One region of the Peribacillus sp. NPDC096379 genome, then DNA from elsewhere that is predicted to be linked to it. Evidence: riboswitches for the same ligand, from Rfam matches in the RefSeq annotation. Region 1 holds a riboswitch; each other region holds the start of a gene.
The links. A riboswitch is a leader RNA that binds a small molecule or an ion and turns the genes downstream of it on or off. The one in region 1 is predicted to bind cyclic di-AMP.
Positions count from the first base shown of each region.

Region 2: another riboswitch for cyclic di-AMP. It lies ahead of ACIQZI_RS01495 (APC family permease); the one in region 1 lies ahead of ACIQZI_RS23675 (cation:dicarboxylate symporter family transporter).
Region 3: another riboswitch for cyclic di-AMP. It lies ahead of ACIQZI_RS02605 (TrkH family potassium uptake protein); the one in region 1 lies ahead of ACIQZI_RS23675 (cation:dicarboxylate symporter family transporter).

Region 1 covers NZ_JBIWFD010000012.1:1,551-11,729, forward strand. Annotated here, with positions in the region: gene ACIQZI_RS23665 (hypothetical protein) at 496-1,158, shown strand; gene ACIQZI_RS23670 (efflux RND transporter periplasmic adaptor subunit) at 1,174-2,421, shown strand; cyclic di-AMP (ydaO/yuaA leader) riboswitch at 2,611-2,751, shown strand; gene ACIQZI_RS23675 (cation:dicarboxylate symporter family transporter) at 2,880-4,115, shown strand; gene ACIQZI_RS23680 (hypothetical protein) at 4,636-5,403, shown strand; gene ACIQZI_RS23685 (D-alanine--D-alanine ligase) at 5,803-6,879, shown strand; gene ACIQZI_RS23690 (UDP-N-acetylmuramoyl-tripeptide--D-alanyl-D-alanine ligase) at 6,998-8,368, shown strand; gene cshA (degradosome RNA helicase CshA) at 9,511-10,179, shown strand, end outside.
Region 2 covers NZ_JBIWFD010000001.1:288,289-298,467, forward strand. Annotated here, with positions in the region: gene ACIQZI_RS01490 (MFS transporter) at 1-235, opposite strand, end outside; gene ACIQZI_RS01495 (APC family permease) at 1,067-2,893, opposite strand; cyclic di-AMP (ydaO/yuaA leader) riboswitch at 3,049-3,192, opposite strand; gene ACIQZI_RS01500 (hypothetical protein) at 3,354-3,497, shown strand; gene ACIQZI_RS01505 (amino acid permease) at 3,895-5,241, shown strand; gene ACIQZI_RS01510 (helix-turn-helix domain-containing protein) at 5,452-6,684, opposite strand; gene ACIQZI_RS01515 (glycoside hydrolase family 2 protein) at 6,912-9,215, shown strand; gene ACIQZI_RS01520 (histidinol-phosphatase HisJ family protein) at 9,341-10,135, opposite strand.
Region 3 covers NZ_JBIWFD010000001.1:525,037-535,215, reverse strand. Annotated here, with positions in the region: gene sppA (signal peptide peptidase SppA) at 1-892, opposite strand, end outside; gene ACIQZI_RS02625 (NAD kinase) at 1,134-1,934, shown strand; gene rarD (EamA family transporter RarD) at 2,310-3,239, opposite strand; gene ACIQZI_RS02615 (amidohydrolase) at 3,323-4,924, opposite strand; gene ACIQZI_RS02610 (potassium channel family protein) at 5,167-5,832, opposite strand; gene ACIQZI_RS02605 (TrkH family potassium uptake protein) at 5,859-7,196, opposite strand; cyclic di-AMP (ydaO/yuaA leader) riboswitch at 7,641-7,781, opposite strand; gene ACIQZI_RS02600 (Na-translocating system protein MpsC family protein) at 8,036-8,398, shown strand; gene ACIQZI_RS02595 (hypothetical protein) at 8,566-8,760, shown strand; gene mbcS (acyl-CoA synthetase MbcS) at 8,908-10,179, opposite strand, start outside.

The DNA of each region.
Region 1 (10,179 bases):
CGCTACTCACTAGTTTGTCTATCATTCAGTTTCCCATAATCTTTACAAAATAATCGGTTACTGATTTGGTCTAAAAGACGATTTGTGATACGTTTACGACCTATCATAAGATAGCCAGGATAATATTGAGAAAACTATACAAAGAAACCCCCGAGAGCAGATCATTGAAATGCATATGATTCGGGGTTTCTTTAGGTATAATAATTCTAAAAGTGACTGAATGGCTATTTGAGGATTAACCGAATAGGTCAGAGGGTATGTATATACTAGATAAAATAACAATTAATTATCGATGGGTCTATTAAGTTATTTGTGGTATGGGTAGAAAAATTGTTAGAAATCTATAATTAAATGTTGAGCTATGGAAGAAGAAAATATAGCGACTGGGTATATGTACCTATTTTATCATCACTTTATGTCATTATTCCTCAATACCTTTCAAAATGAGATAGAATAGAGGATAAATACATTTTACTTTTGCACGGGGGAGCGAATATGACCTATCAAGTTCAAATATTAAAGGGCCTGTTTCAACCAAGAACAAACAGATATCAATTAGAACAGGCAGAAGGAATAACCGGATTCGGTACTAAGCTACTGTTGGTGTATCTATGTAGTTTCGTTATCTTTCTTCTGGAAGCCTATTATGGAATAGGGTCTGAATCTATGTCAAAGGAAATAACCAAGCTTGGAGAAAGTGAATATGAAGCAGGGAAACTACTTGTTATAGCTGGGAAACTGCTGGCAGGCCTTCTGTACCCAACCTTTTATGTTGTGTTGGCTGCTGTTGTTTTTTGGGTTATTTTAGATATCCCATTTAAGAAAGTTGCAGTTGTTCAAATGATTGCCTTTGCTTTGCACTTGCTAGAAAAAGTAGTATACATACCCTTTCTTTTGCAGATGGATTTAAACCAAAGTGATAATCCATTTTCATTAGGAGTGATTAGTCAATCTATCCTCTCAAATGAATACTTTATTCACTTTTTTGGGGAAATTAGTTTATTTCAGATAACGATTATCGGAATCGTCTACTACTATTTACGAGGGTTGACTGAGAAAAATAAATACATCCCACTTATTATGATTTGTGTGTTTTACCTGGCATCTTGGTTTGTAGCCGCATTTTTGGCTTATATCGATGTTCGTGTGTTTTTATAAGGGAGGTGGGGCTATATGAATAAATGGAAAGTTGGTACACTAGTCGTACTTGCAACGGGTTTCATTGCTTTGAACCTTTTTTTAATTGAGAAAAAAGATAGTAAGGTGGCTCGGACTTTATTAGCCGGAGAGTGGACCGAAGTTAAGAAAGCAGATATTATAGAAAGATTTGAAACAGATGCGGTAATTAAACCATTGGAAGAGTACAACTATTATTATAATGACCAAGATAAAGAATTTCAAAAATTCCTTGTAAAAGAGGGAGATGAAGTAACAGCAGGCACGCCTTTATTTGAATACATAACACCTAAACTGGATCAGGTAAAGGGCGAGCTTGAAACAGAGAAGAACCGTTATGAGGGCGAAATAGCGGGGATCGAAGAATATATTGATGAGTTATCCAGTTATCAGGATACCATTCCAGAGGCACCATCTGCTAAAGAAAGAGAAGTAGCAGAAGAGGCAGGATTCCCTTTAGATAATCCTGATTCTTCTGCGATGATCATAAGTTCGATTCAACAGGAGATCTATAAACAAGAATTAGAGAAGAAGAAACTTGAAGAGAAAATACGGGCTTATGAAAGCCAGTTAAACTATTTGGATGAACATGGCGATACGGCAATGACGGCAAGTGAAACGGAAGGGATTGTGAAGAAAGTAAATAAACAACTGAAGTCTCCAATTGTAACAATTGCTTCAAATACGTTAGCAATTGAAGGCTCTCTTGATGAACAACAGGCAAAAAAAGCAGAACCTGGCATGAAAATTATTGCAAAACAATCGAGTGAAAAAAAGAAAATTAATGGAACAATATCCGCAATTCAGCCGTTTCCAGAAACAGAGACAACTGTTGGAACTCCGAGTAAATATGCTTTTCAAGCGACTATGCAAGAAGAACCCGAATCTATAATGATTGGTTCTAAAGTGAAATTGTCTGTGGTGACTGCGGAAGCGAAGGGTGTACTTTCTTTGCCAAAAGCAGCGATTCAATTAGAAAAAAAACCATCTGTTTACAAGCTGAATGGAAACGGTACTGTCACAAAGCAAGTGATCACAACGGGCCTCGAATTTGCTGGAATTCAGGAAGTGAAAGATGGACTTGAATTAGGGAATATCATTCTAAAGGATTCGAAAAGCATTCCTTATAAAAAGCCTGCATTTATCACGCCTCTTCAAACTGAAAAAGTGACAATTAACGCATTTAATGAACTATCTAAACGTCAAAAACTTCGTTTCTTTTTAATTGGACTGTTAGAAAAATAATTGAGCTAAAGGAATGCTATTTATCGTTCACGTGGATATGTGATCCCGTGTGAATAATGAATAGTATTCCTTTCTTTGGCAAAAATAGGTTTGTAAAGCGTGTGTGAGACTGTAATGGGGTAATTTTCCTACCCGTAATATGAAAAATATATTTACAGTTTTGGATTTTTAATATAATATTTTAGTATAATGTTATTTCCGCTTAATCTTAATGGAACGGGGGAACCAATTTCGTGGTCCTGTACCGCTTGGGGTGAATTCTTATGAAGGGGCATGTGTTTCCAGGTCCTAACCCGACAGCTAACCTCGTCAGCGTCTTAGAGGGAACAAAATGTAAATTGTTCACGCCCAAAGACACCCGTAGTGTCTTTTTTTATTGCGTGAAACCGTCTATCTTGTTTCCCTTACCGAGACATTTGCTTTTTTAGCAAAGAATTTACAGAAGGTGAGGATGTTAGATGAAAAAAATAAGCTTAGCTAGCCAAATATTAATTGGTCTAGTCCTAGGGATTATCGTAGGGGCGATCTTTTATGGTAGTCCAACGATTGCGTCTTATTTACAGCCAATTGGAGATATATTTCTTCGTTTAATTAAAATGATTGTCGTGCCGATTATTGTAGCCAGTATTATTGTCGCTGTTGCAGGTGTTGGTGATATCAAGCAGCTTGGGAAAATCGGCGGTAAGACGATTTTGTACTTTGAAATTGTGACGACAATTGCAATTATAGTCGGAATCATTGCGGCAAATGTACTGCAGCCAGGCGCTGGAGTGAATATGGGGGAACTTGATCAAACGGATATCGGCAGTTATGTTGATACAGCAGAGTCAAAGGAAAGCGAATCACTAATCGATACGATTGTGAACATTGTACCAACGAATCCGATTGCTGCGGTTGCTGAAGGGGACATGCTAGCCATTATTTTCTTTTCTCTGGCATTTGGTCTTGGGATTAATGCGATCGGAGAAAGAGGGAAGCCGGTTTTGGCATTCTTCCAAGGAACAGCAGATGCAATGTTTTATGTTACGAATCAAATTATGAGGTTTGCTCCTTTTGGAGTGTTTGCCTTGATTGGTGTCACTGTTGCTAAGTTTGGATTGGCTTCTCTTATCCCGCTAGGAAAGTTAGTGATTTCAGTATATGGAACGATGATTTTCTTTGTGATCGTGGTCTTGGGAATTATCGCGAAATTAGTCGGTTATAGTCTTTTCAAATTAATTAAACTAATCAAAGAGGAGCTTATATTAGCCTTTTCAACAGCAAGCTCTGAGGCTGTCCTTCCGAGAATTATGGAAAAAGTGGAAAAGGCGGGATGTCCTAAGCATATTGCTTCTTTTGTCATACCGACTGGTTACTCCTTTAACCTTGACGGTTCCACTCTGTATCAAGCATTAGCTGCTATCTTCATTGCTCAAATGTATGGCATTGATATGAGTATTGCTGATCAAATTTCGTTAATGCTAGTATTGATGGTCACATCTAAAGGTATTGCTGGTGTACCAGGAGTCTCTTTCGTTGTTCTATTAGCTACATTAGGCACAGTTGGAATTCCTATCGAAGGGTTGGCGTTTATAGCTGGGATCGACCGTATTCTTGATATGGGTCGTACAGTGGTAAATGTTATTGGGAACTCTCTTGCAGCTATTGTTATCTCTAAATGGGAAGGTAATTTTAAACCTGAAAAAGTGTCATAACTTTTGATAAAAACATACATGAACGCCTGACTAAAACGAAAACGATGAAAAGGTTCAGGTTCTCAAACTGTATAATCTTTTGAAGGTGGCGGTGCGGAGCTGACTTTGCGAAGCCCCGCCCCTTTTTCATAAAAAAGACAGCTAAAGGGATAAAATCCAATAGCTGTTTTTTTATTATGGATGAATCTATTCTTTCATTCACTCTTTATAAAGAGAAAGATCTCTCTCAAAATAATGAAGAATTATGAGTAACTTGGAGGTTTTGTCACATTATTTCAAATGATTTGGTAAAATGATAATAGTGATGATGGATGATAATTTCACCAGTTTTATCCCGCATTAACGAGCAACATGACTCCCGCTTCAAGGCTTTTAGGGAATCCAAGTAGAGTAAGTGGGAGATCATCTGCTCGTAAATGCCCGATGATTGGTTCAACGAACAATCAGTGAGGATGAGGAACCCTTCACTGATTGAAGTTTCACTTTATCACCAATAACTGTTGTGGAGGGTATTGGTATTATGAAAAATGAGATAAGAGACGTCCTATATATACACTTGCATGCTTCTGAGCGATTTGTGATCTTCTCCGGCATGACGTTTCGGGAATTTGTTTATTCGTATGAAGGACCCTTACCTAATCTTTTATTGTTGAAACATGGATATGATGATGGGGAGTTTAACATGAATACGCTATTGGAATTTGTTCCGAATGGAGATGTTGAAAAACTCCTGAAAGATCATGTATATGGGTATGGTGATTTTTGCTGGATTGATTTTGAAGAGGAAGCAGGGCTTGATGAATTAAATGGTCAAGAAATTGCTGAACTTTTGTATGTTGGCCATTGCAAAACTCATTTACGTCCACCATTTTTCGGAAAGTTGAATAATCAATTTGTTTATCTTGCGCATGATGATGGGTGGTTCAATAAGGTTTATTTTCGAAACCAAGATGCATTAACTCAAATATTTGGTAATGCACTTATGTTGAAACTGGAGACATTACGTGTCGAAAGAAATTGGTTTGGATTAAAGAAAAAAAGGGAGTACCCAGAAATTCCTTTTGATGTGCTTCAAAGGCTCATCCCGTTAACGGCTGAGGGTGTTGTCTTTTCCCTTCAGGATATTCAGCATTCGAGGACCAAAATAGAAATTCCGGGTTGGATCATTGGCGACTATGTGAATATGGATGATATGATGGACGGATTTAATGATCTGAAGGATCAACGGCCAAAAGCGTTAATTGTTTTACATCGAAAGACTAAAGAATGGAGCGTTATTCTTAACTAAATGATCTTATTTTGCTGAAGTAAACATTCCATGTTTGATGATTTTCATCGTGATACATCGAAGAAGGTGAGAATGACTGAGCTTTTAGACAGTTCTATTTTTTATGTGGGTCATTTAAGTAAAACGCGATAATTCATGGTGTAGTCCGTGCTATTGCTACATAAGATGTAAGGTATGTGCGGTAGAATTATTGGTATGTTTAGGTAAGTTATCAAACAGTACTTCTTTTTCATTTTTAACTGAAGATGAAGGTGGTACAATAATAAAGTAAAACTTCAATCAGTGGGGGTTTCTTCATCCCCCACCCAGGCTTCTTCGATTCATCTAAGCCTTGAGGTTGGGATCTTACTGCCCGTTAATGCGGGATAAAGTGAAAAGAGTATTGGAGGTTTAATGAAAATGAAAACAAAACTTGGACTGCTTTATGGCGGAAAGTCTGCTGAGCATGACGTTTCGCTGCAGACGGCTTTAGCGGTCATTAAAGCATTAGATTTAGAGAAGTTTGATATATATCCGATATACATAACGAAAGAAGGGGTTTGGGTAAAAGGACCTCAGTTGACCGGACCGGTTGAGAGCGTGAAAAGTCTTATATTATCAGCTAAAGATGCCATGTCACCTTTAGAAATTCGTTCTACAGGGCAAGTTTCCAAGGAGGATGGAGAAGGGTTCGATTGTCTTTTCCCTCTCCTTCATGGTCCGAATGGAGAAGATGGTACAGTTCAAGGGGTGCTGGAATTAGTAAATGTACCTTATGTAGGAAATGGAGTTCTAGCTTCGTCTGCTGGCATGGACAAAGTAATTATGAAGAATATTTTTGCCCAAGCAGGACTACCACAAGTTAAATATACATGGTTTATTCGTTCAGAGTGGGAAACGGATAAGGACCGCGCCTATGACAAAATTGAAGCTGAATTAGGCTATCCATGCTTTGTTAAGCCAGCGAATCTCGGATCAAGTGTTGGAATTAGTAAATGTGTGAATAGGGAAGAGCTCGCAGCTGCGTTTGTTGAAGCATTCCTATTTGACCGAAAAATTATTGTTGAAGAAGGAATCGTTGCTCGTGAAATTGAAATTGGCGTTCTTGGCAATGACCACCCTAAGTGTTCGGTAGCTGGCGAAATTATTGCAAAAAAAGATTTCTATGATTATAAAGCAAAATATGAAGATGGAGATACCGCGATGGTCATCCCGGCAGAGATTTCCGAAACGGACTATCAGTCTTTAAGTGAAATGGCTATTACATCCTTCAAATCACTTGATTGTTCCGGATTGGTTCGTGCTGACTTCTTCTTAACGAAAGAAGGAAAAGCATATATTAATGAAGTAAATACGATGCCTGGCTTTACTCCATTTAGCATGTTTCCTTTATTATGGAAACATACAGGAGTGGAGTATCCTCAATTAATCGAGACATTAGTGAATTTGGCGCAAGAACGTTATGAAGAAAAGCAGAAGATTAAATATAGCTTTTAATGGGATGCTTTGCAGCCTAGAAGTGAAAACGACAACCGAATGGCTGTCGTTTTCCTTACTGAAATAGCTTGGTGATAAGGGATAAGCCGCAATTTTCTAAAACCCTAGGAGGAACATGATGTTAAAAAAAACGTTAAAGCAAATCCATGAAATGGTCGATGGGTTGAATAACATTACAGATTTTGAATCCATTATAGCGGCAGGAGTTTCGATTGATTCTAGAAATATTGAGTTTAACAACTTGTTCATCCCCCTTAGTGGCGAACATGTTGATGGACATCAATATGTAGAAAAGGCCATATCGCAGGGGGCAGCTGCTTCTTTGTGGCAAAAGGATGCGGGGGAACTGCCAGCCGGACTTCCGGTAATCCTTGTAGAGAATACAGAAAAAGCATTACAGAAACTAGCCAGGGCGTATCGAAAGCAACTAAATTGTAAAGTAATTGGCGTTACAGGGAGTAATGGCAAAACGACCACGAAAGATATGATAGCGTCCTTACTGCAAACAACCTACCGCATTCATAAAACAAGCGGAAACTTTAATAATCATCTTGGACTTCCGTTAACCATTCTAGGAATGGATGAAGACACAGAAGTGGCCGTTCTCGAAATGGGCATGAGCAGCCGTGGTGAAATTGCATTTCTGTCCACACTTGCAGAACCAGACTTGGCAATTATTACGAATATTGGCGAGTCTCATCTATTGGATCTCGGTTCAAGAGAAGAAATTGCAAATGCTAAACTCGAGATTGTTTCAGGCCTTAAAGATGGCGGAACGCTGATTTACCAAGGAGATGAACCATTATTACGTGATCGAATTGAACGCGACTTAACGAACCTTCACGTTGTATCTTTTGGTAGAGAAAATAAAAATGATCTTTACCCCATCTCCATAACTCAAAACGAGAATAGTACTTCTTTTGAAATAAATGGAGACCCATATACGATTCCAGTTCTTGGTTCTCATAATGTACAAAATGCGTTAGCCGCTATGCTTGTAGCCAAACTGTTGCGTGTAAATGATGCTAATATCAGAAAAGGGTTTGAATCGGTCCAATTAACCAATATGAGAATGGAAATGGTTGAAGGAGCAAAAGGGGAAAAAATCATTAATGATGCCTATAATGCAAGTCCAACCTCAATGAAGGCAGCGATTGAACTGATTGAAAGTCTTTCAGGATTCCAAAATAAATACCTCATCCTTGGTGACATGTTAGAACTAGGAAATCAAGAGGAAGATTATCATGTAAATATTGGTGAAAACATTCAGCCAGACAAGATCAATGCAGTCTTTACATATGGTTCGCTTGGTCATTTTATAGCTGAGGGAGCTCGCCGATCTTTTCCAGAAGAACGAGTGTTTTCATATGATGATAAATCCACATTAATTGCTGATTTAAAGCAGCGTACGTCTCTAAATGATTTAATCCTAGTAAAAGCCTCAAGAGGGATGAAATTAGAAGAAATTGTTCAAGCTTTACAAAATTGAATTCTGTAATAAGTCGGTGAATTTCCGTTTATGGAGATTTTATCGGCTTATTTTAATGACTAAGCTATTTCATGTATTTGGTATTTGACGAATAAACTTAGCCACTCGAGTTATGAGTTACGAGGTGCCTAACGTCACAAAGGTATAAATGGTTTGGAGGTTAATGGTAAAAATCCTCTGAAAATACCTCTTTCAATCGGCCTATTTCGTTTGAGTTTTAGATTCCTTTATTGCAATAACGACCTGAAAATGGTAACATGTATTATGAGTTTAAATGTCTTTGGAAGTTGAAGATGGTATATACTATAACTAATCCAAAGATTGTTTATCGTTTCTTTAAGAAACAAACGTTATTTCATTCTTCACTTGGTGAAGATCTTGTACTTTCAGATTAAATAGGCCACGCGTCTTGAATAATATAAAAAGCTGTCTCACTTTGCAGCTTAAATTGCTAATAGGAAGGTCCAGCTGTCTGTAGCTGGCTCCATAAGCTCATGACATGATAGATGGGAGATTCTGATTATCTCCTACCCCTCTTGCCAGAAATGATCCTTGTGGTTCCTTTCCACTCCGCATTCCCCAAACGCATAAGGGCCTGTTTTTTTATGGGAAGCTTGGCTTAAGTCAAGTTTTGTTTTATTCTATAGGATTTGATATGCAATCATTTTGGATAATTACATGATGGCTATTCATAAACTATGGCATAATTGCAGCTTTGTCTTTGGATTTCATCCTTGAAGTCCAAAACAGTTTTTCTTTTATGTAGACTCTTGTCTCATAGGAAAAAAGATGCAGCAGCCCTCACCTGAATAAACATGCGAATTTGTATGCTACTTTGATCTTTCCATTTTTGAATTTCATTCTTGGTACATGTTTTGTAAAAAGATTTCCTGGACCTAGCGCTAGATCAGTATTTGCGCAAGGTTTGACTTTTGTTCGGGACTTTTTATTTATTATAATGGAGTTCGGATTTAAAAAACGCAAGTATTTTAGGTGATCATTGAGAAAACTTTTCTTAAACGATAAATAATAAACAAGAACCAGCTCGAAGTTGGTGAATTGTGGTCAAATGACCCAATTCAGACGTCACAAGCCATTTTGGATGTTGACAAATATATGAATTATAAAGGAGTACGAATATTTTGACATTATTTAGTGAATTAGGTTTAGACAGAACTTCTATGAAATCAATCGAAAAAATGGGGTTTGAAGAAGCAAGTCCGATTCAAGCACAAACCATTCCGTTGGCATTAGAAGGGAAAGATATTATTGGTCAAGCTCAAACTGGAACAGGTAAAACAGCCGCATTTGGTATTCCGTTAATTGAGAATATTGATCTTCAAGATGATAACGTACAAGGAATCGTGATCGCACCAACACGTGAGCTTGCTATTCAGGTTTCTGAAGAATTATTTAAGCTTGGATACGGAAAACGCACTCGCGTAATGGCGGTATACGGCGGACAAGATATTGATCGTCAAATTCGTGCATTAAAGAAAAAACCACATATTATCGTTGGTACACCAGGTCGTTTATTAGATCATATTAAACGTAAAAATATTAAATTGGGCAACGTTCACACTGTGGTATTGGATGAAGCGGATGAAATGTTGAACATGGGCTTCATTGAGGATATCGAATCTATTCTTTCGAATGTACCAGGTGAGAGACAAACTTTGCTGTTTTCTGCTACTATGCCAGATCCTATTCGCAAGATTGCAGAACGCTTCATGAAAGATCCGACTCTTGTACGTGTTAAAGCAAAAGAAATGACTGTATCTCTTATTGATCAATATTATATTGAGCTAAGA
Region 2 (10,179 bases), on a different contig from region 1:
GTCCGTAGATAATCATCTTTCTACGACCGTATTGATCCGTCCATTTTCCCGCAATCGGAGAAAAAATAAGTTGAGCTCCTGCGAAAATTGCAATCATAAGTCCTGCAGCAGTTCCACCTTGATTAATGGATGCTAAGTATGCTGGTAAAATGGGAATAATAATTCCAAAACTTCCTATTGCTATAAACATATTGATCATAAGAACGATCATCTTTTTACGTTGTTCTGTTGACATATATTACCTCTCTTTCTACAGTTACTCAAATCAACCATTTAATTGGCATGATTCATTTTTTGGCACGCTCCCTATCTTATAGTTTTTGATGGATTGTTGTCAATTAGAAAGGATTGTATAACATGGATGATTCAGGTGAATTATTTATGTTGCATACAGGGATTAAGGAGCGTGACAGCTTCTCACAGGAATTAGTAGAGCCGTGATTGGTTGCATACGACTTAACTAACGTGCAAACATGCATGAGAATGTATTGTCTTAAAGGAACCTATGGCTGTAAAAACATTGCAGAACAGTTAAAAATTAATCCTGCTACTGAAACAGCAAATGGATCGGCTTGAACGGAAAAAGTTAATTCAACGAGTACACGGCGAGGATGACCGACATGTCGTTCATATCCAATTCACTGATACTGGGAGAGAAACATATCATTCCATACATCGGCGCTTTTCAAACATGTTTCGCGATTTTTATAACGTTTTAAATGATGGGGAACTGCAACAACTTGAGCAAATCGTGGTATAACTAACTGCGCACGCCACGTTACGTACAGAGAATGAGATGGAGAATGCGTGAAGAAGAGCTTTTATATAGAGCGATCCAGTCTCTTCTATTATATAAAAAACAATTCCGCAAAGAGTGAAAGATTGTTCAGGGATTTTATAGATCATTACTGTGCTCTTACAAAAATAATAAATAATCTGAAAGCTGTTTTTAATTGATAAATCTATTTCAGTATATTTAAAAATAATAACAGTCGTATTTGGGGGATAAGAAAAGGTGGCTTCGAATAAAGGTAAGCCACCTAAGAATTCGTTGATGTTAGCTGTTTTATTTTTTTAGATGATAAGGTACAGTCGTTATAACCACGTTTCTGCGATAAAGCAAGAGTGTACGAATCAGTATACTTGATTGGTTATGAAGAATATTGTGCCAGCCTTTCTTAGGGATAAATTGTGGAATAATGACTGTAACTTGATAATTCGATTCACTTGCTTTATGTTCAACGATATCAATAAATTTGGTCAGTGGCTGAATGATACTTCTGTAATAAGAATGCAGTGTCACAAGTCTAATATCAGGTTGCCATTTTTTCCACTTTTCTTCGAATTTCTTCTCATCTTCTCTTTCAAAAGCAACATAAACGGCAATAATCTGTTCTGGCGAGAGAGATTTAGCATAGCTTAATGAGTTCTCTACGACTTGAGTAATGCCAGCAACAGGTACTATCATTACATTGCCTGCAATTGGTATGGAAAGTTCAGAATTGGCAACCCTGAGTTGATCACTTACTGCTTCATAATGCTTTTTAATTTGATAAAAGATAAAAATGATGATCGGTAAAAAAATTAAGACTGGCCAAACCTGTGTGAATTTAGTTAAAAAGAACATGAGCATAACGATAAAGCTAATCAGGGCACCGATTGTATTAATCGTTAGCTTAGGGATCCATCCTTTAGGCTTTTCGCGAATCCATTTAACGATCATGCCCGTTTGGGACAAAGTAAATGGGATAAATACTCCGACAGCATAAAGTGGGATAAGATGTTCTGTTCGTCCTTTAAAAGCGATAATTAAGATGACAGAAGCAATCCCAAGTATCATAATTCCATTAGAATAGCCTAAACGGTCACCTCGAATTGTAAACATTCTTGGGATAAACTTATCTTTGGCAAGGTTAACTGCTAACAAAGGAAAAGCAGAGTATCCCGTGTTAGCTGCAAGGATTAATATCATAGCAGTTGTACCTTGAATAAAGTAATACATCAAATTTCGCCCAAATGTATCTTCAGCAATTTGAGACACAACAGTTACTTTCTCGCTGGGAACAATTCCGTAATAATAGGCTAAAAATATCATTCCACTAAATAAAACAGCAAGCAAGGCCCCCATCGCAATGAGGGTTTTTGCGGCATTATTAGGAGCTGGATTTTTAAAGTTTGGTATTGCGTTGGATATGGCTTCAACCCCTGTTAAAGCAGAGCTACCTGATGCGAACGCTCTTAGAAGAATAAATAAGCTGATTCCCGCTACCGGTGTACCGAGTGGTGTATGCAAGGCTGGGGGAACTTGCCCCGAAACTATATGGTAAATACCTACTCCAATTAATATAAATAACGCTAAAACAAATAAATAAACCGGATAAGCTAAGATAGAAGCAGATTCAGTTACCCCTCTTAAGTTCAAGAGAGTAATAAATATTACAAATATAATGGCAATCTCTACATTATAAAAATGTAATGCAGGAAAAGCAGAGGTGATGGCATCTGTACCTGCAGACACACTTACTGCCACGGTTAAAATATAGTCCACTAGCAATGAACCGCCCGCTATTAACCCTGGATTCATACCTAGATTTTCTTTCGATACTATATAGGCTCCTCCCCCGTGAGGATACGAAAAGATAATTTGTCGATAAGACAAAATCAAAGCCGTTAATAAAATCAATATCCCTAAGGCAATAGGAATCGAATACCAAAATGCTGTAGCGCTCACTGTAACTAGGACAATCAATATTTGTTCTGGACCATATGCAACTGATGATAGTGCGTCAGAGGAAAGGATCGCTAATGCTTTCGTTTTGTTAAGCTTCTGTTCCCCTAATTCAGTTGATTTTAATGGACGTCCAATTAAAAATCTCTTTACTGAAGCAACCATTGATATTCACCACCAAATAGTAATAAGTGTACAATTCCTAGACATTTAAATAATTATCTCGGCAAACAGCATCATTACATAATTAAAGTGGAAACATACCTACAAGTCATAGTTGAATAGACTTGTAAACAGCAATTTTTTTCTCACAAGTACACCTTCCTTCTCAATATTTGCTTACGAGGTTAGCTGTCGGATTTGGGCCTTGAGTAGCCCTACCTTAAAAGGATTCACCCCCTGGGTTATGTAACAACCCATAATATCGGTTCCCCCGTACCATATGGTTTCAGCAACTTAGAAATTTGAAACTGGAGATTATCATACTCCCGTGTTTTAAAAAAGTAAATGAAAAATGTGAAAAATATGAAAATTTAAACGTGGAGTGTTATTTTCAAAATGAATGATATTCCTTCTTGTGTGAACAATAGCTAATAATATATCAAGATAGTGTAGGAGAAATAATATGTTTCAAGAAAATAATCCTTTATTATCAGATGATTTTTTAAATGAAATAGTAAGAAAGATTATCCAAGAATTTGGTGGCCCTATAAAGGAACCAGATGAGGATCTGACAACGAACGATTTGAATAATAAAATAGAAGAATAGGCGTTGTCAAAAGCGCCTCAATAAGTATAACTAGCTACAGTTTCCTTGGTGTTCTCTTTATGTGTTCCATTTTTTAAAAAGCGGCTTTACAAAGTTTATTTGAGCGCGTCTATCCTTGATGGGCTTGACCAGTTCTCGCCATTAAATGATCTTGGTATAGCGGGAAAGATTTAATAGGACACTTTTTGAGTCATCATTAAGGGGAACAACTCTTCTTTAGATTGTATTTCCCTGCACGTCAGAAATTGACTTTTTCCTATATTATGATATATTAATATAAAATTACTTTAACGCTCGAAAGCGTTAATATAGAATAGAATAACTTGATTTTGATGTAATTGAATAGTAAACAGATATTCATTAGGAGAATGGAAAATATAACAAATGAAAGAAAGGTATGAACATCGTGGGAGAAAATCATCATGATTTAAGAAGGGGCTTATTGCCGCGACACGTCCAGTTTATTGCATTAGCAGGAATGATTGGAACAGGTATTTTTAAGGGAAGTTCAGATACTTTAAATTTGGCTGGTCCAAGTGTAGTAATAGCCTATTTAATAGGTGGACTCTTATTATTTATTGTAATGGCAGCCCTAGGAGAAATGGCTACTGTTTATCCCAATTTAAATGTGCAACACTTAATAAATAAAGCTTTTGGATTTCGAATCTCCTTTATCGTAGGATGGCTCTATTGGGTTAACTGGGTAATTGTGACCGTTGTAGAGTTGATAGCATCTGGAAGCTTTTTGCAATATTGGTTTCCGAATATCCCATTATGGTTTTTAAGTTTAATTTGTACAGCCCTAATAGTAAGTATTAACTTGTCTCAAGTAAAATACTATGGGGAGCTCGAGTTTTGGTTTGCAGGTGTTAAAATTATCGCCTTAATTGCTTTTATTATTTTAGGTTCTTTCATTTTACTAGGAGTATTCTCTAGTACCATTCCAGTTGGATTTTCTAATTATACGGCACATGGCGGTTTTTTTCCTCATGGAATTAGTGGAACTTTAAGCGCATTTTTAGTTGTCATGTTTTCCTATGGGGGAGCTGAATTAATTGGTATAGCTGTCACAGAGACAAAAGACACGAAGAAGGTCTTACCGAAAATAATTAAAGGAACCGTATGGCGAGTCATTCTATTTTACATCCTACCTATTCTTATTATTTGCGGTATCATACCTTGGGACAAAGTAACGACAGAAGAAAGTCCTTTCGTACAAGTATTCAGTATCACAGGACTTCCTGGAGCTGCACATGTAATGAATTTCGTTCTTTTAACAGCTGTACTGTCCGCTGCAAATTCAGGAATATACGCGACATCTAGAACTTTATTTACTATGTCTCAAACGGGGGAAGCACCTAAAGCATTTTCTAGAACAACAAAAAATGGAATCCCGTTAAATGGAATAGTAATCACTGCATTATGTATATTAGTTGGTGTGTTTTTATCTTATTTAACTCCTGATCAGGTCATAAGCTATCTTATGACGATTCCTGGTTTTACCGTGTTATTATTATGGATCAGTATTTGTTGTGCACAATTGAAGCTTCGTCAGCAATACACGGACACACCATTTTTCCGTGTGAAATGGTACCCATACACAACGATATTTGCAATCACGGCTTTAACTCTTATCTTTATTACTTTTATTTTTAATAAACAAAATGTGATTGGTACCAGTGTATGTCTGATAATGGTAGGATTAATTGCCATCCTTTCATTTATAAAGAAACAAAAAAAGTAAAGCTAACTTCATAAAATAAAGCAGTCCAGGGATTTCAAATGAATTCCTGGGCTTTTCGATTTAATAGACTACAGCGTAGACTGAAGGGAAGTATCCCTCGGTGAGTTAAAAATTGCAATGGATTTCAATTGTCATGGATTAATCTGTTTGAATAAGCTGTTTTAAGACTTTCGGTTTATTTTACGGCTTTACAATAATAGAGAAGCTCTTTCAAGTGAACCGTTTTATATATTGGGATGGTGTGAAAGATGTCATTTTTTTGAAAACTCTACTAAAATAATTGAGATCATTGAATCCGACCATAAAAGCAATTTCTGTAATCGATACATTTCCTCTTTGGAGGTATAACTTAGCTTCTTCTACCCTTTTTTGATTAATATAATCGATGATATTCATAGTCGTCTCTGACTTAAATTTGCGAGAAAGATGGGAAGGATTCACGTGTAAAGTAGCAGCGAGATCATGAAGTGTTAAAGGGGTTTCTAAGTGTAAATGAATATAATCAACTGCCTTTTTGACGATGAAGCTATAATTACGTGTTGAAAATGTTTGGACAAGTTCACAGTATTCATTAATCATCACGATACCCAATTTCTTTAAATGAGGTAGATTCGGTGCTCTTTCAATCAAGATAGCAAATTTTTCTGAAATAGTATGAATATAAATGGGATGTACTCCTCCTCTTTCAGCAGCTTTTCTACAAACCGTGTTCATAACCAAAGTTATATTTTTGGCAGATCTAATCGGACTTTCGGGGATTCTATCTGAAATATGTAAGAGACTATTACTTTCATTTGCAATCCGAGCGATTTCTTCTCTGTCTCCTTTTGCGATCGCATCCATTACTCTCTTCTCAAATTGATATCTAGCCTCGATCATCGTTTTACTTTCAGCAATATTGGTTTTTAGTTGCTCTTTATTTAGTGGTGGGGTGATGATTTCAGAGGTTATGAGTTGTGAATCAATATGTTTATGGATACACATATTAACAAGTAAATCGCCGATGCTATTAGAATCCATACTACTAATAACGGTTAAGGATGTATAGAATTCTTCGAGCTGTTTTCGTTCACTAACAGGCAGCTTGTTTGTAGATAAAATATCACTAATAAATCCAATACTAGGAATACTTGAAATAAAAGGACCTATTAATGCGGAACCATAAAATATGCTATTTCTCCAAATACCAGCTGCAATATACTCAAGGCCAAACGAATTTACATGATAATAGTAGCTATTCGTTTCATTCTTTCTTAGTGTTTCATTAATTGTAAAATACTCATTGTTGATGTTTTGTAGTACAGCGGGAATATGATGATTAACGAGCTGTAAAGTAGCATTCCCGTCTTTATCAATTAACCGGACATCCATTTTAGTAATCGCATTTATTATCGTACATTTTTTATAGAAATCATTAAAATAAAATCCTGATTCCTCTGACATATAATCACCTCTTCGATGGATTCTTTCAATTATTATATCTGTAAATATGCAAAAAAAGTCGTTTTTATGCTAATTATGTCAAAAAAATGCGATTATAAATATTAACCTTACAATATAATGAACGTAAGAATACGGAATTAGTCATGAAGGTACTTATAGTTGATAGTTGTTTTATCTGAAATGTAATCGTTCCCATATATGAAAAGATAAATTTAGGAGGAATTACAATGAGAAAAATTATTAATATGAATGATGAATGGAAATTTATAAAGCAAGATGAAGGACAAGCAATGGACCAAGCTTATAATGATGAAAGCTGGGAAGTTGTTCATGTACCCCACACATGGAACGCTATTGATGGAGCAAATGGCTTTGATTTTTATAAAGGGGCTTGTTGGTATCGAAAAGAGTTTGTCGTAGATACATTAGCAAAAGGGAATAAAGTATATATTGAGTTCAACGGCTCTAACAGTATTACGGATGTTTATATGAATGGCCAACATCTGGGACAACATAAAGGCGGTTATTCTACTTTTAGATTTGATATAAGTGATGTGATTCAATTTGGAACGAAGAACACACTAGCTGTAAAGGTAGATAATACTGTTGTTGATGATGTTTATCCACAAATGGCCGATTTTACTTTTTACGGTGGGATCTATCGTGATGTAAATCTAGTGATTGCTAATCATGTTCACTTTGATTTAATGGACTATGGTTCACAAGGAATCTATGTCATTCAAGAAGAAGTAAACGAAGAGAAGGCTTCATTAACGATTAAATCTAAAGTAGTCAATGATCATGAAGAAGAAAAGAAAGTAAGACTGTGGGTCGATTTAGTAGATGCACAAGGAAAAACAGTAGCTTATGCTGCAAAAGAAGTCGTGCTAGCTTCACGTGAAACAAAAGAAGTTGAAGTGCCAGTTGTGATCGATAACCCAACATTATGGAATGGTAGAAAAAATGCGTATATGTATGAAGCGAAAGTATCTTTGCAGAGCTTTAACGATACTGTAGATGAGCTATCGATTCCTTTCGGAGTAAGATACTTTGAAGTGGATGCTGAAAAAGGTTTCTTCTTAAACGGTGAACATCTTGCTTTAAATGGTGTTTCAAGACATCAAGATCGCAAAGATATGGGCTGGGCAATTACTAAAAAAGAACACGAAGAAGATATGGACTTAATTAAAGAGGTAGGGGCTACTTCAATTAGATTAGCTCACTATCAACATGACCAATATTTCTATGATTTATGTGACCAAGAAGGAATGGTTATCTGGGCTGAAATTCCATTTATTTCTGTGATGTCAAAAACGGAATTAGAAGGAATAAATGCCAAACAACAAATGATTGAATTAATTAGACAAAACTTTAACCATCCATCAATTATGTTCTGGGGAATTCAAAATGAAATCCAAATTAGTGGTGAAAGACCAGAACTTAGAAAACTTGTGAAAGAATTAAATGAGCTAACAAAAAATGAAGATCCAACAAGATTAACGACAATGGCGAATGTGATGTTCGTGCCAGATAAAGATGATTATAACTATATGACAGATATCGTTGGCTATAATAAATATTATGGTTGGTATCAAGGCAAAGCAGAAGATTTTGCCGGTTGGCTTGATGGATTCCATAAGACGAATCCTACGGTGAAATTAGGGATTTCAGAATACGGGGCAGAGGGTATTTTACAATATCATAGCAATGATCCGAAAGTAAAAGACTATACGGAAGAATACCATACGCTCTATCATGAAAAGGTTTGGAAAATTTTCTCGGAACGTCCTTACCTCTGGTCCACATATGTATGGAATATGTTTGATTTCGGTGCCAATATAAGAGATGAAGGCGGCGTTAAGGGAAGAAATAACAAAGGGTTGATCACATACGATCGTAAGATTAAAAAAGACGCGTTTTATATGTATAAAGCAAATTGGTCAGATGAAAAATTCGTGCATATTACAAGCAAACGCTATATCGATCGCGCTGATCGCGCCATTTCTGTTAAAGTGTATTCGAATTGTGAGGAACTCACGCTTTATGTAAACGGCAAAGAATTAGAAACGAAATCAGGTCATAGAACCTTTACTTTTGAACATATTGAATTACAAGATGGCATGAACGAGATCAAAGTTATTTCGAACCATGATGGTGTTGAATTACAAGATGTAGCTAAGTTTAACAAAGTGACAGAACCTAACCCAAGTTATGAGGCTCCTGAAGCGGAAACAGGTGGACTAGTAGCAAACTGGTTCCAAATGCCTGATCTAGGTGATGATGAAGAAGTTGAAGAAATTCACATTACTGATGATGTGTATTCAACAGCTGACACATTTAAAGATCTTATGGAAAATGAAGAAGCGAAAGCCGTTCTTGAAAAATATTTAGGTAATTTCTCAGAACACCCAATGTTTGGAATGGCACAGGGAATGCAGTTGGATTTCATCGCGTCTATGGACGAAGACTTGTTCAATGAAAAATTGATGTATCGACTAAATAAAGAACTAACACAAATTAAAAAGTCATAATTGAAGCGCAATTACGAGTGGCAGATTCGTGGATCAGCATCTGTAAGTAACAGTACGCTCCTAGCAACGTGAAAGATGTGAATAAGTGGAAAAAGAGTTGCTTACATGAGCAACTCTTTTTCCACTTATACGAGATTTATCGCAATCGGCTTTCGACGCTCAAAAGTGAATATCGATGTAAAACCACATTGTATCGCCATATCAACAGCATCCTCAAAATTCGAACCAACGGCGTCCGCAAAATGAGAATCAGAACCGATTGTTAGAATTTCGCCACCTAAATCTTTATAAAGTTGTACGATATTAATAGAAGGAAGAGCTTGCTTCAAGTTTCCTCTAAGTCCTGAAGTATTAATTTCAATGCCAATGTTTCGTTTGATCGCCTTCATTAAAATCGCTTCTAATATCTCTTTGTGATCTTCAAAATGATACATGCCAATCGTTTTGACGGCATAGCGTTTGAGTAAGTCTAAATGTGCAATCACATCTATATCTGCTGAACAAACCATCTTGTACACTTCTTCAAAATAGCTTTGATACGCTAAATAGGTATCCTTATTCTCCAAAAATCTACGTAATTTAAGGTTGTTAATATTATGTACAGACCCTAAGATGAAATCTAAATCCAACGGTGACAGTGCCGCTTCATATTCCTGTTTAAGCAGGTGTGGTTCACAAAGTTCAATTCCAACTTTGATAACCAAGTGATTGCCGTATATTTCTTGACATTCCTCGATCTCGTTAAAATAATGTGTGAAATTCATATGACCATAAGTAGGAGCAAGGGGGTTAACCGAAAAGTGTTCCGTGAAACAAATTTCTCTGATTCCTTTCTCAATGGCGGTTTTACATACATCTTTCATGGAAGCGGTAGAATCAAACGAATGATTTGTATGGTGATGATAATCGATTAAATACATAGCAGGGCATCCTCTCCGTTCATGACTGATGATACATGATTCTA
Region 3 (10,179 bases), on a different contig from region 1:
GAGTTCCAAAGCCTGCTTGATCTGTGTACCTAATCACCGAGGCATTTTTCAATTTCAAATCTTTTTGCATCGCTGAAATTGTATCATCTAATGTGCCGAGACCATCAATTAACTTTGCATCCAGTGCCTGGCGACCATCATAGATTCGGCCGTCCGCTAATTTTCGGACTTGGGCATCTGATATACTCCGGCCTTCAGAAATAATTTTCACAAATTGATTATATGAATTATCAATTAATGTTTGTAGGATATTTCTTTCCTCATTTGTCATCTCTCGTGTTGGGCTCATAATATCTTTGTATGGTCCACTTTTAATCGTTACGAAATCAACGCCATATTTCTCTGCCAATTTTCCGTAGTTCACACTTTGCATAATAACGCCTAATGAACCCGTTAATGTTTCAGGACTTGCAAAAATCTTATCCGCTGGCGCTGACACATAATATCCGCCAGATGCGGCCATAGATCCCATTGAAACGTAAACTTTCACTCCACTTTTTTGGATCTCTAAAATTTTGTCACGGATCTCGGCACTTTCAACAACACCGCCGCCTGGTGAATTGACACGCAAAATCATTCCTTTTATTGCTGGGGTTTCATTCACCATATCCAATTTGTCCATAAAGGCTCTGTGATTGTAACCGGTTGTACCTAACAATGAGCCGGAATTTCCTGTATCTTGAATAACTCCTTCGATATCAAGTACAGCAATTTCGTCAAAGCCTGTACCTTGTTCAATCACTTCTGTCATAAATTCACCATCTGATCCAAGAAAATCATTAAACAGCTTATCAACATCAACGAACATGGCTGTGGTCAAGAAATTGAAACCGATTGAGAAACCAAATAACACTACTGCAATTCCCAAAGCAGCCCAACGCTTTCCATTCATTATCTTCATCCTCTCTCTACTCTTTACTTAATAGAGGTTGTTCAAAAAGTCCGGTTCTCTCGAGATGCGCTCGCAGAACTTCTCGGATCTTTTATCCTCCTTTTTGGACACGCACTACTAGTTTATGCGTTTGAATTTTCAAAATGTTTCATCTCATGATAAACTAAGGAAACACCCTAATATTGTAACAAACAATCTACTTTTTTGGAAAATAATTTCAATACTGTTGGAGGTTTTTACTATGGATAATCGTCGTAATTTGTATTTCTTTCATGCACAATCTGAAGATACTCTTGCTAAAGTACAGCCATTACGGGATTTAGCACAACGCAATGGGTATAATATCGTACCTGATTTTAAACACGCGAACATTATCGTTAGTATTGGGGATGATGGGACATTTCTTCAAGCAGTCAGAAAAACGGGTTTCCGAGAAGATTGCTTATATGCGGGGATTTCTACAACCGGGAACTTAAATATGTATTGTGATTTTCATTTAGAAGATACCAACAAAATGATTGAATCAACAGAAACAGATCAAATTGAAGTACGGCGCTATCCAACGATTGAAATTAAATTGGATAATCAGCCCTCTTTCTTTGCGCTCAATGAACTAAGCATCCGTTCTGCGATTATAAAAACATTCGTGCTGGATCTCTTTATTGATTCAATCCATTTTGAAACGTTCCGAGGCGATGGAATCGTGATTGCTACGCCAACTGGAAGTACTGCCTACAACAAATCAGTGAAAGGCGCGGTTGTGGACCCAACTTTACCATGCTTTCAAGTGAGCGAGCTTGCTTCGATCAACAACAATACTTATCGAACGCTCGGATCCTCTTTTATTCTTGGACCTGAACGAACATTATCCGTCAGAATGCCACAAAATGAAAACGATTACCCAACGATTGGTCTCGACAATGAAGCACTAAGCATCCGCGATATTGAGAAAATTCAAGTAAATCTAAGCGGAAAATCGATTAAAACGATCAAACTAAAAGACAACTCATTTTGGGAAAAAGTAAAAAGAACATTTTTATAAAGTGAACCTTCAATCAGTAGGGGTTTTCTTCATCCCCTACTGATTGTTAGTCCCGTTTTACTGCCCGTTAATGCGGGATAATTAAATAAAGAGGATGTCCCAAAAGGGTCTGACCTCGCACTCTAAATCAGTATGTAGTGGTTCATTCACTTATCCTATACTGTATTTAGTTGTTGCGGGGTCTGACCCTTTGCTTTTGGGACATCCTCTGGTTTTAATAAAGTGAAACTTCCATCAGTGGGGGGTTCTTTTATCCCCCACTGATGGTTAGTTGAACCAATCGGGCTTTTACGGGCAGTTTGTCCCCCACCTACCTTCTTTGTACTTCATAAGCTTGAGGTGGGGGTCTTACTGCCCGTTAATGCGGGATAAAGATCAAGCACCACGTCTTACTTGTTTTTTCACGTTATTGCTACCTATGACTCTATTTTTTGTAATCGAGAGAGTATAGATGACTAGTGCGCTCCAGATAAAGATGAATGCAAGTAAGTGGACTTTCGTAAATGACTCATGGTAGACAAATACGCTAAGTATCAATGATAAGGTTGGACCAATGTATTGCAAAATCCCGAGCATAGATAGCGGAACTTTTTGTGCTCCTTTTGCAAAAAACAATAGTGGTAGCGCTGTGACAACGCCCCCTCCCATTAATAGTAAAGCTGTATGAGATGTTGTAAAGAACGCTGAACCTGATGTAGACAGAATATAAATGATATATCCTAACGCAAATGGAGTAACCATTAAGGTTTCTAATGTGAGCCCCATAGCTGAGTCGGCCTTTATCATTTTTTTTGCTAGACCATACAGTCCAAATGTTACAGCCAAAATGAGTGAAATCCATGGGATTGAGCCAAAGTAAATACCAAGAATAAGTACACCTGCACCTGCAAGCGAAAAGGCAAAGACCTGTTGCTTACTTAGTTTTTCTTTTAAGACAATGACCCCAAGCAGCACACTAACTAGTGGATTGATATAATAACCAAGGCTAGTTTCCATAATCCTCCCTGCATTCACAGCCCAGATGAACGTTCCCCAGTTAATGCTGACCAAAATCGAAGCAAGAAAAAGCGAGAACAGGATTTTTCGATTCTGAACAATCTCTTTTAGAAAACTGACAAAGTTCTTCCATTTTCTCGAAACCAATAAAAGAACGACCATAAAAGCAAACGACCAAATAATCCGATGAGCAAGGATTTCTCCAGCAGACACATCTTGTATCATCTTCCAATACATCGGAATGATGCCCCATATTAAATAAGATAATGCCGCAAAAAAGGCACCTTCTCTTTGACTTTCCAATTTCATGACCTGCATGCCTTCTTTCTACTATACTATTTCAGATTACGAAATATATTTATTATACATGCAAGTTTCTACTTCTTCTATGATTATTTTTTCGCATAGACAATCTGTTCGTTGACAACTGTCATGCCTGCTTGTATTTCAAGCCATTCATCGGGCTGGACGGTGTACAAATCTTTTTCAAAAACTGTGAAATCAGCCACATATCCCGGAGCAATCTTGCCACGCGATTCTTCTTGCCCAATCGCATAAGCACTCCCAGTCGTATATAAGGAGAGCGCCTCAAATAGCGATAGACATTCCTTTTCATTATAAATCGTTTGGTCTGGACCAAACGGCTTTCTTCTTGTCACAGCAGCATGAATACCTAGCAACGGATCGACCGGTTCAATCGGCGCATCTGAACCGCCTGCACAATGAATGCCTTCTTCAATGAATGTTTTCCATGCATAGTTATATTCCATATGCTCTTTTCCTATTTTATCAATAACCCATGGAAAATCAGAAGGGACAAAGCCAGGTTGAATATCGAAAATCACCGGTAAATCTTTGGCACGATCTAATAAATCTCTTCTCATAATTTGTGCATGAATAAGCCGATCTCTCCAGCCAGGCTTCGGTGGGTAAGCGCAAATGGCATCCAGTACCATTTCGAATGCAAGATCACCAATTGCATGTACAGCGATTGGCATCTCATAATTCCTTGCTTTTTGAACAAGATCATGCAGTTCCTTTTCTGTATAAATCGCCACACCTTGCGTATCCGGACGGTCACGATACGGATGGCTTAATAATGCCGTATTGCCGCCAAGTGATCCGTCTGCAAATAGTTTCATCGCATCTAATTCAATCAACCCTTGTTTACTGCGGTATCCATACCCAGCCTCTTTCATGTCATCAACCACTTCATTATGAACGAGCAGGTTGACACGGAATGGCAATTTCGCTTCCTCAATAACTGAAACAAATGCTTGATAAGTTGGCAAAAATCCATTGTAATAATGTAAATCTTCCGAATGCCCCCCAGTTAAACCAAGTCTATGGCAAGCACGAATCGAAGCAGACAACGCACGCCTCACATATTCCTCCGTAATTCCCGGTACATGATTCATGATCAGTTCCAAAGCAGGGGCTTCTTTAAACATACCGTTTAAACGGGCATCCTTATACCGCCCAATCACTCCACCAAACGGCTGCTCGATATTTTCCTCGATGCCACTACCTGTCAAAGCCGAGGAATTCACAACGACAGCATGACGGCAAGCCCTTTTTAAAACGAGCGGATGTTCATTGGATAGTTGATCCAAGTCATCTCGCAATATAAGTGTAGAATCTGGCCATTCATTTTCATTCCAACCTTCTGCAATAATCCATTCTCCAGCAGGTGTTTGTGCACATTTGTTAAGTAAGGCCTGTAGGATTTCATCTCTGCTCTTCATCATCGAAAGATCCAGCCTCATTAGCTTTTCACCATGTCCAATCAAGTGCAGATGGCTATCCACAAGTCCTGGAATAAGCATTTGACCTTGCAAATCGACTTCATTCGTAATGGTGTCTCGATATGTGTCTCGAAGTGCTGAAGCCTCGCCAACCTCAATGATTGAGCCATTTTCAGTAAAAATCGCCTCTACTTGATCATATTCTGTTTGCATCGTATAAATGCTTCCGTTATACCAAAGCGTCCCCATTGTTTGCCCCCCACACACTTGCTCTATTTAACCACATTGCTTTCTTCCTAAAGTGTATCACCAAACCCAGAGTATTCCACAAGAAAACGTATTAGGGGCATAGAGTAGGCCTCAAAAGGTCTGACGCTTCTTTTCGAGGCACCCCCACGAGACTTTATCAAAATAGCATATTCTAATAATCCAAGTCTGGTCAGTCTTGTGCATCCGCTTAGAAGTAGCTGTTGTTCATAGTCGCATTTTAGCTACAATGATGATTCTATATTTGAAAATTTAGCTAAGTCCTCTCTGTTCCCAATTACCACTAATAAATCTCCTGTATGAATAATCTGATCTGAGGGTGGAGATACGATTATTTCTCCTTCTCTAACAATGGCAATGACACTTACATTGTATTTGGCACGAATATCAAGATCTCGTAAACTTTTTTCCGCCATTCTAAGTGGAATGATGATTTCCTCGATATTGAATTCTTTTGACAGTTCAATGTAGTTCAACATATTCGGTGATAGGAGCTGATTGGCAACTCGTTCCCCCATGTCTCTTTCAGGATAAATGATCCAATCAGCCCCTATTTTCTCTAAAACCCGGCCATGGTGCTTGCCTAGAGCTTTCGCTATGACTTTTTTCACTCCAAATTCTTTTAAAAGCATAACGGTTAAAATACTCGACTGCATGTCATTCCCAATTGCGACAATTACACAATCAAAATTACGAATCCCGATTGAAATAAGCGCCTTTTCCTCTGTAGTATCTGCCACGACTGCATGAGTAACGGCTAATTCAGCATCTTCGACTCGTTCCTCATTACAATCAATTCCCAAGACATCCTGCCCAGCCTCATGTAATTTTCGAGCTACACTCATGCCAAATCTCCCCAAACCAATAACCGCATATTGTCGTTTGACCATATCTTATTTACACTCCCTATTTTTCATTAACCGATCATTATTTTCCCCTTTGGATGACGAAATGCATCCGGTTTACGCCTCATAGCAATGGCAAAAGCAATCGTTAAAGGACCTAATCTTCCTGCGAACATCGTCAATATAATGAGTACACGACCAATAGGTGATAGTTCTGGGGTTAATCCCATCGATAGACCTACTGTGCCGAACGCTGAAGTCGTTTCAAATAGATACATCATAAAATCATGGCCTTTTTCCGTGATACTCAGTAGCATGGTCATGGTAATAACAAGGAATAATCCACTTACCGTTACAGTAAGCGCTTTAAATATCGTGTCAAAAACAATGCGTTTATGAAAGAAGACGACATCTTCTTTTCCTTTAATTTGTGAAAAGACGGTTCCAAGTAAAGTAGCAAAGGTAGTCGTTTTAATTCCGCCACCTGTTGAACCCGGAGAAGCGCCAATAAACATCAGGATAATCGTCAGAAATAATGTTGGTTGTGTTAAGTCTGAAATATTCAATGTATTAGCTCCATCTGTTCTCGCTGTCACCGATTGAAACAAGGCTGCTAATCCTTTTCCAAGATAGGATAAAGGCTCTAATGTTTTATCATTGCCATATTCAAAAATGAAGATTATGATGGCCCCACCTACAGTTAAAATTAGACTAGTCAGTAATACCAATTTCGTATGCACAGATAAGCGTTTTGTATCATGATATTCATAAAGTTCATTCATTACGATAAAACCAATTCCCCCTAATGTGATAAGCGCACAAACGGTTAGCACGACCGTTGGATCTTCTGCGTACGGGGTCAAACTCCGAAATCCTCCCAGTAAATCAAAACCTGCATTATTAAAATTGGAGATTGAATGAAAAATGCCAAAGTAAATCGCTCGACCAATCGGCATATCAAAAGAAAAACGGATCGATAAAATAATAGCACCGACAAGCTCGATCGCTCCTGTAAAAATCAACACTCTTTTTACTAACCTGACAATGCCCTCCATCGATAATTGGTTTAACGCTTCTCGAAGTAATAATCTTTCTTTCAGTGATATTCTTTTGCCTAAGAGAAAAAAGAAAAAAGTTGCAACTATCATAAACCCTAATCCGCCGATTTGAATGAGCAGTAATATGACAATCTCGCCAAAACTGCTAAATGTGCTTCCTGTATCTACAACGACAAGCCCTGTCACACATGTAGCAGATGTTGCGGTAAATAAAGCATTCAAGAACGAGAGACCGACTCCATCTTCTGTTGAGAAGGGAAGTGTGAGTAAGAATGCACCTATTAAAATTACAGCCGCAAAGCCCAATACAAGAATTTTTGGCGGGTTTAGAAAATCTGTTATTTTTGTCATAATGATCTCCCACTTATTAAAATATTGAATCGAGCATCATTCCATTCTGCAGCGTCATAAAATTATTTATCCCGCATTAACGGAGAGTCAAATCGCCCACTGAATGAAGTTTCACTTTATCAAAAAGGGAAAAGCAGATTAAACACCAAAAAGACCAATGGTACTTTTCTCCATAATGCAGTCATGCACTATCATTCAAGATTCCAGCGGTAAACCAAACGATTCACACAATGGTATTGAATGCTTGCCAAAACAACATGTTGATTGGAGAAAAAGTACTCATTGGTCTACTTAACGCCCAGCAAGTTATCCACTCTCTTTGCGTTCTATCATCCAAGAAACTTTTTCATATTTACATATATTAAAAAGACCTACAGATTGTTCATTAGGCTGCTTTCTTGCTTCACTCATAACAAAAAAGCCCCCTTAAATTAGGTAGTCTTATGAACTCCTTCACTAAGCCTGCGAAGAAAGCTTTCGGGTAGGATGGCGAAAGAGTATCTCATCCTTTCTGCAAAAGCAGAATTAATCCCAAATTAGTGGGTCCTCCGTTCTCAATTAATTAAGATTGGGCCGATATCAAATTTGTTATTTATGAGAATTATTCTACGCCCGCTGCGTAATCATTGTAAACTCATTAAAAGTACTAAATATGTTCAAATTCATCCAAATACAAGAAAATTAATCGAATATTCACACAATAACTCTATTTCACGTAGTAATTCTACGTATTTCACCTGATTTTAAAGTTTTATAAAGATTTTATTTTTGCATTGACAAGACCTTACTTTGGACATTATGATAACCCAATAAATCTCAGAAAGGTAATTGGAGGCATTATGTCAAATTCCAAAAAGAAACTAGAGGCTGAAATTAGTGCCGCATTTATCAAATTCCAGCGTGAGTTGATCGGTAGAGGTCCACAGGAAGCCAAAACATATATCATTAATGACATGTTGATTACCCGATTCAAAGGTGTTCTAACGGTAGAAGAAAAGCATCTTGTCAATCGAAATTCTGGGAAAAAACTTGTCAAACAAATGCGGGAGCTGCTTCGTGAAATGTACAGCGAAGATTATGAAAAAATTGTCGAACATTATACTGGCTGTAAAGTTCTTTCCTCTCATAGTGATATTAGTACAAAAACTGGGGAGAGAATCGAGGTTTTTATTATGGATAAAGACTTAGAGAAGAGCCTTTAAGATGGAGTAATTCAGACTACAATGCTAGTAATCTTTACATTGTCGAAATTTGTAATTAATTAACTAAAAGAAATGCATTTATTTAGATTAATAGATTGTATACTGTATATGATCACAAGACCTTGTTGTGATTTGGAATTTCATTATGAATATGTAGGAGAGTAAATATGGGGAATATTTCTAACAGATATGTAATTAACGCCGTTGGTAAAGGCGGTCAGACATACTTAACCCATTGTCAGGATAAAGAAGCGCTTAAGAAATGGATAGCCGAACACGAAGATCATCTTGTCATGAATGAGTTAAAGATTGTGGATAAGAAAAAGCATCCATTGTTAAAGTTATTTTCTTTAAAAAGATAATCAGCAAACATTTAATAAAAGAGGTTGTCTAAACAAAAGAACTGGTCCTCACACCCTATACACCGTTTATCCGATATGTCCTGTACACGTATAAACCATGATAGTAGATGTAGGGGCTAATTCGTTTGTGAAACAACCTCTCTTTATTTAACCCGTATGATTCTCATCCAAATTGCGCAAATCTACTCGGCGGATTTTCCCCGAAGTCGTTTTTGGCAGTTCTTTAATAAATTCAATTTTCCGCGGATATTTATAAGGTGCTGTCACTTTTTTCACATGCTCTTGAAGTGTTTTCACCAACTGTGGTTCATTTTCATCGACATGTTCCTGAAGCACGATATATGCCTTGACGACATGTCCTCTTACTTCATCCGGACTTGCTACTACAGCACATTCTTTCACATAAGCATGCTTAATGAGTGCATCTTCAACTTCAAACGGTCCAATCGTATAGCCAGAGCTGATAATCATATCATCCCCGCGCCCCTCAAACCAAAAATAGCCGTCTTCATCTTTTCTTGCTTTATCCCCCGTTACATAATACTCGCCACGAAATTGCATAGCGGTACGTTCAGGGTCGCGATAATAACTTTTGAACAAAGCTGGGGTTTCGATATGTACAGCAATATCTCCGACTTGACCTACTTGACAAGGTACTCCATCTTCATCAATGATTTCCACTCGATTACCAGGTGTCGGTTTCCCCATTGAGCCAGGCTTCAGTTCCATTCCTATGGAAATCCCGACTAACAGCGTATTTTCTGTCTGGCCGTATCCATCTCGTACTTGAATATTGAAGTACTTTTCGAATATATCAATTACTTCCCGATTCAATGGCTCGCCTGCCGATACCGCACTGTGTAGTTCAGTAAGACTATAGTCTGCCAAATTATCCACTTTTGCCATTAATCGATATTCCGTTGGCGTACAACATAGAGCATTCACTTTGTAATCCTCAAGTAGTTGCAAGTATTTCTTTGCTTCAAATTTGCCATGATACACAAGGCCAGTAGCACCAGATCCTAGTACAGCAAGAAAAGGACTCCAAATCCACTTTTGCCAACCAGGGGCCGCAGTCGCCCACACTGTATCACCTTCACGAACACCTAGCCAGTTTGCGGCTGCTGTTTTTAAATGTGCATATGCCCAGCCATGAGTATGTACTACACCTTTAGGATTGCTGGTCGTACCAGATGTATAGGAAAGAAAAGCCATGTCTGAACTTTTCGTATCAGCTAGTGCAAGCGTATCACTGGATGATTGTATTTTCTCCTCCAAATAGAGCCATCCTGGGACTTCCTGACCAACCGATAATTTCACAAGCTGCTCTGTGTCTTTAACTGCATTTACCTGATCGCAAAATTGATGATAGCAAATGACTCCCTTCACCTCAGCATGCCTTACTCGGTATTCAATATC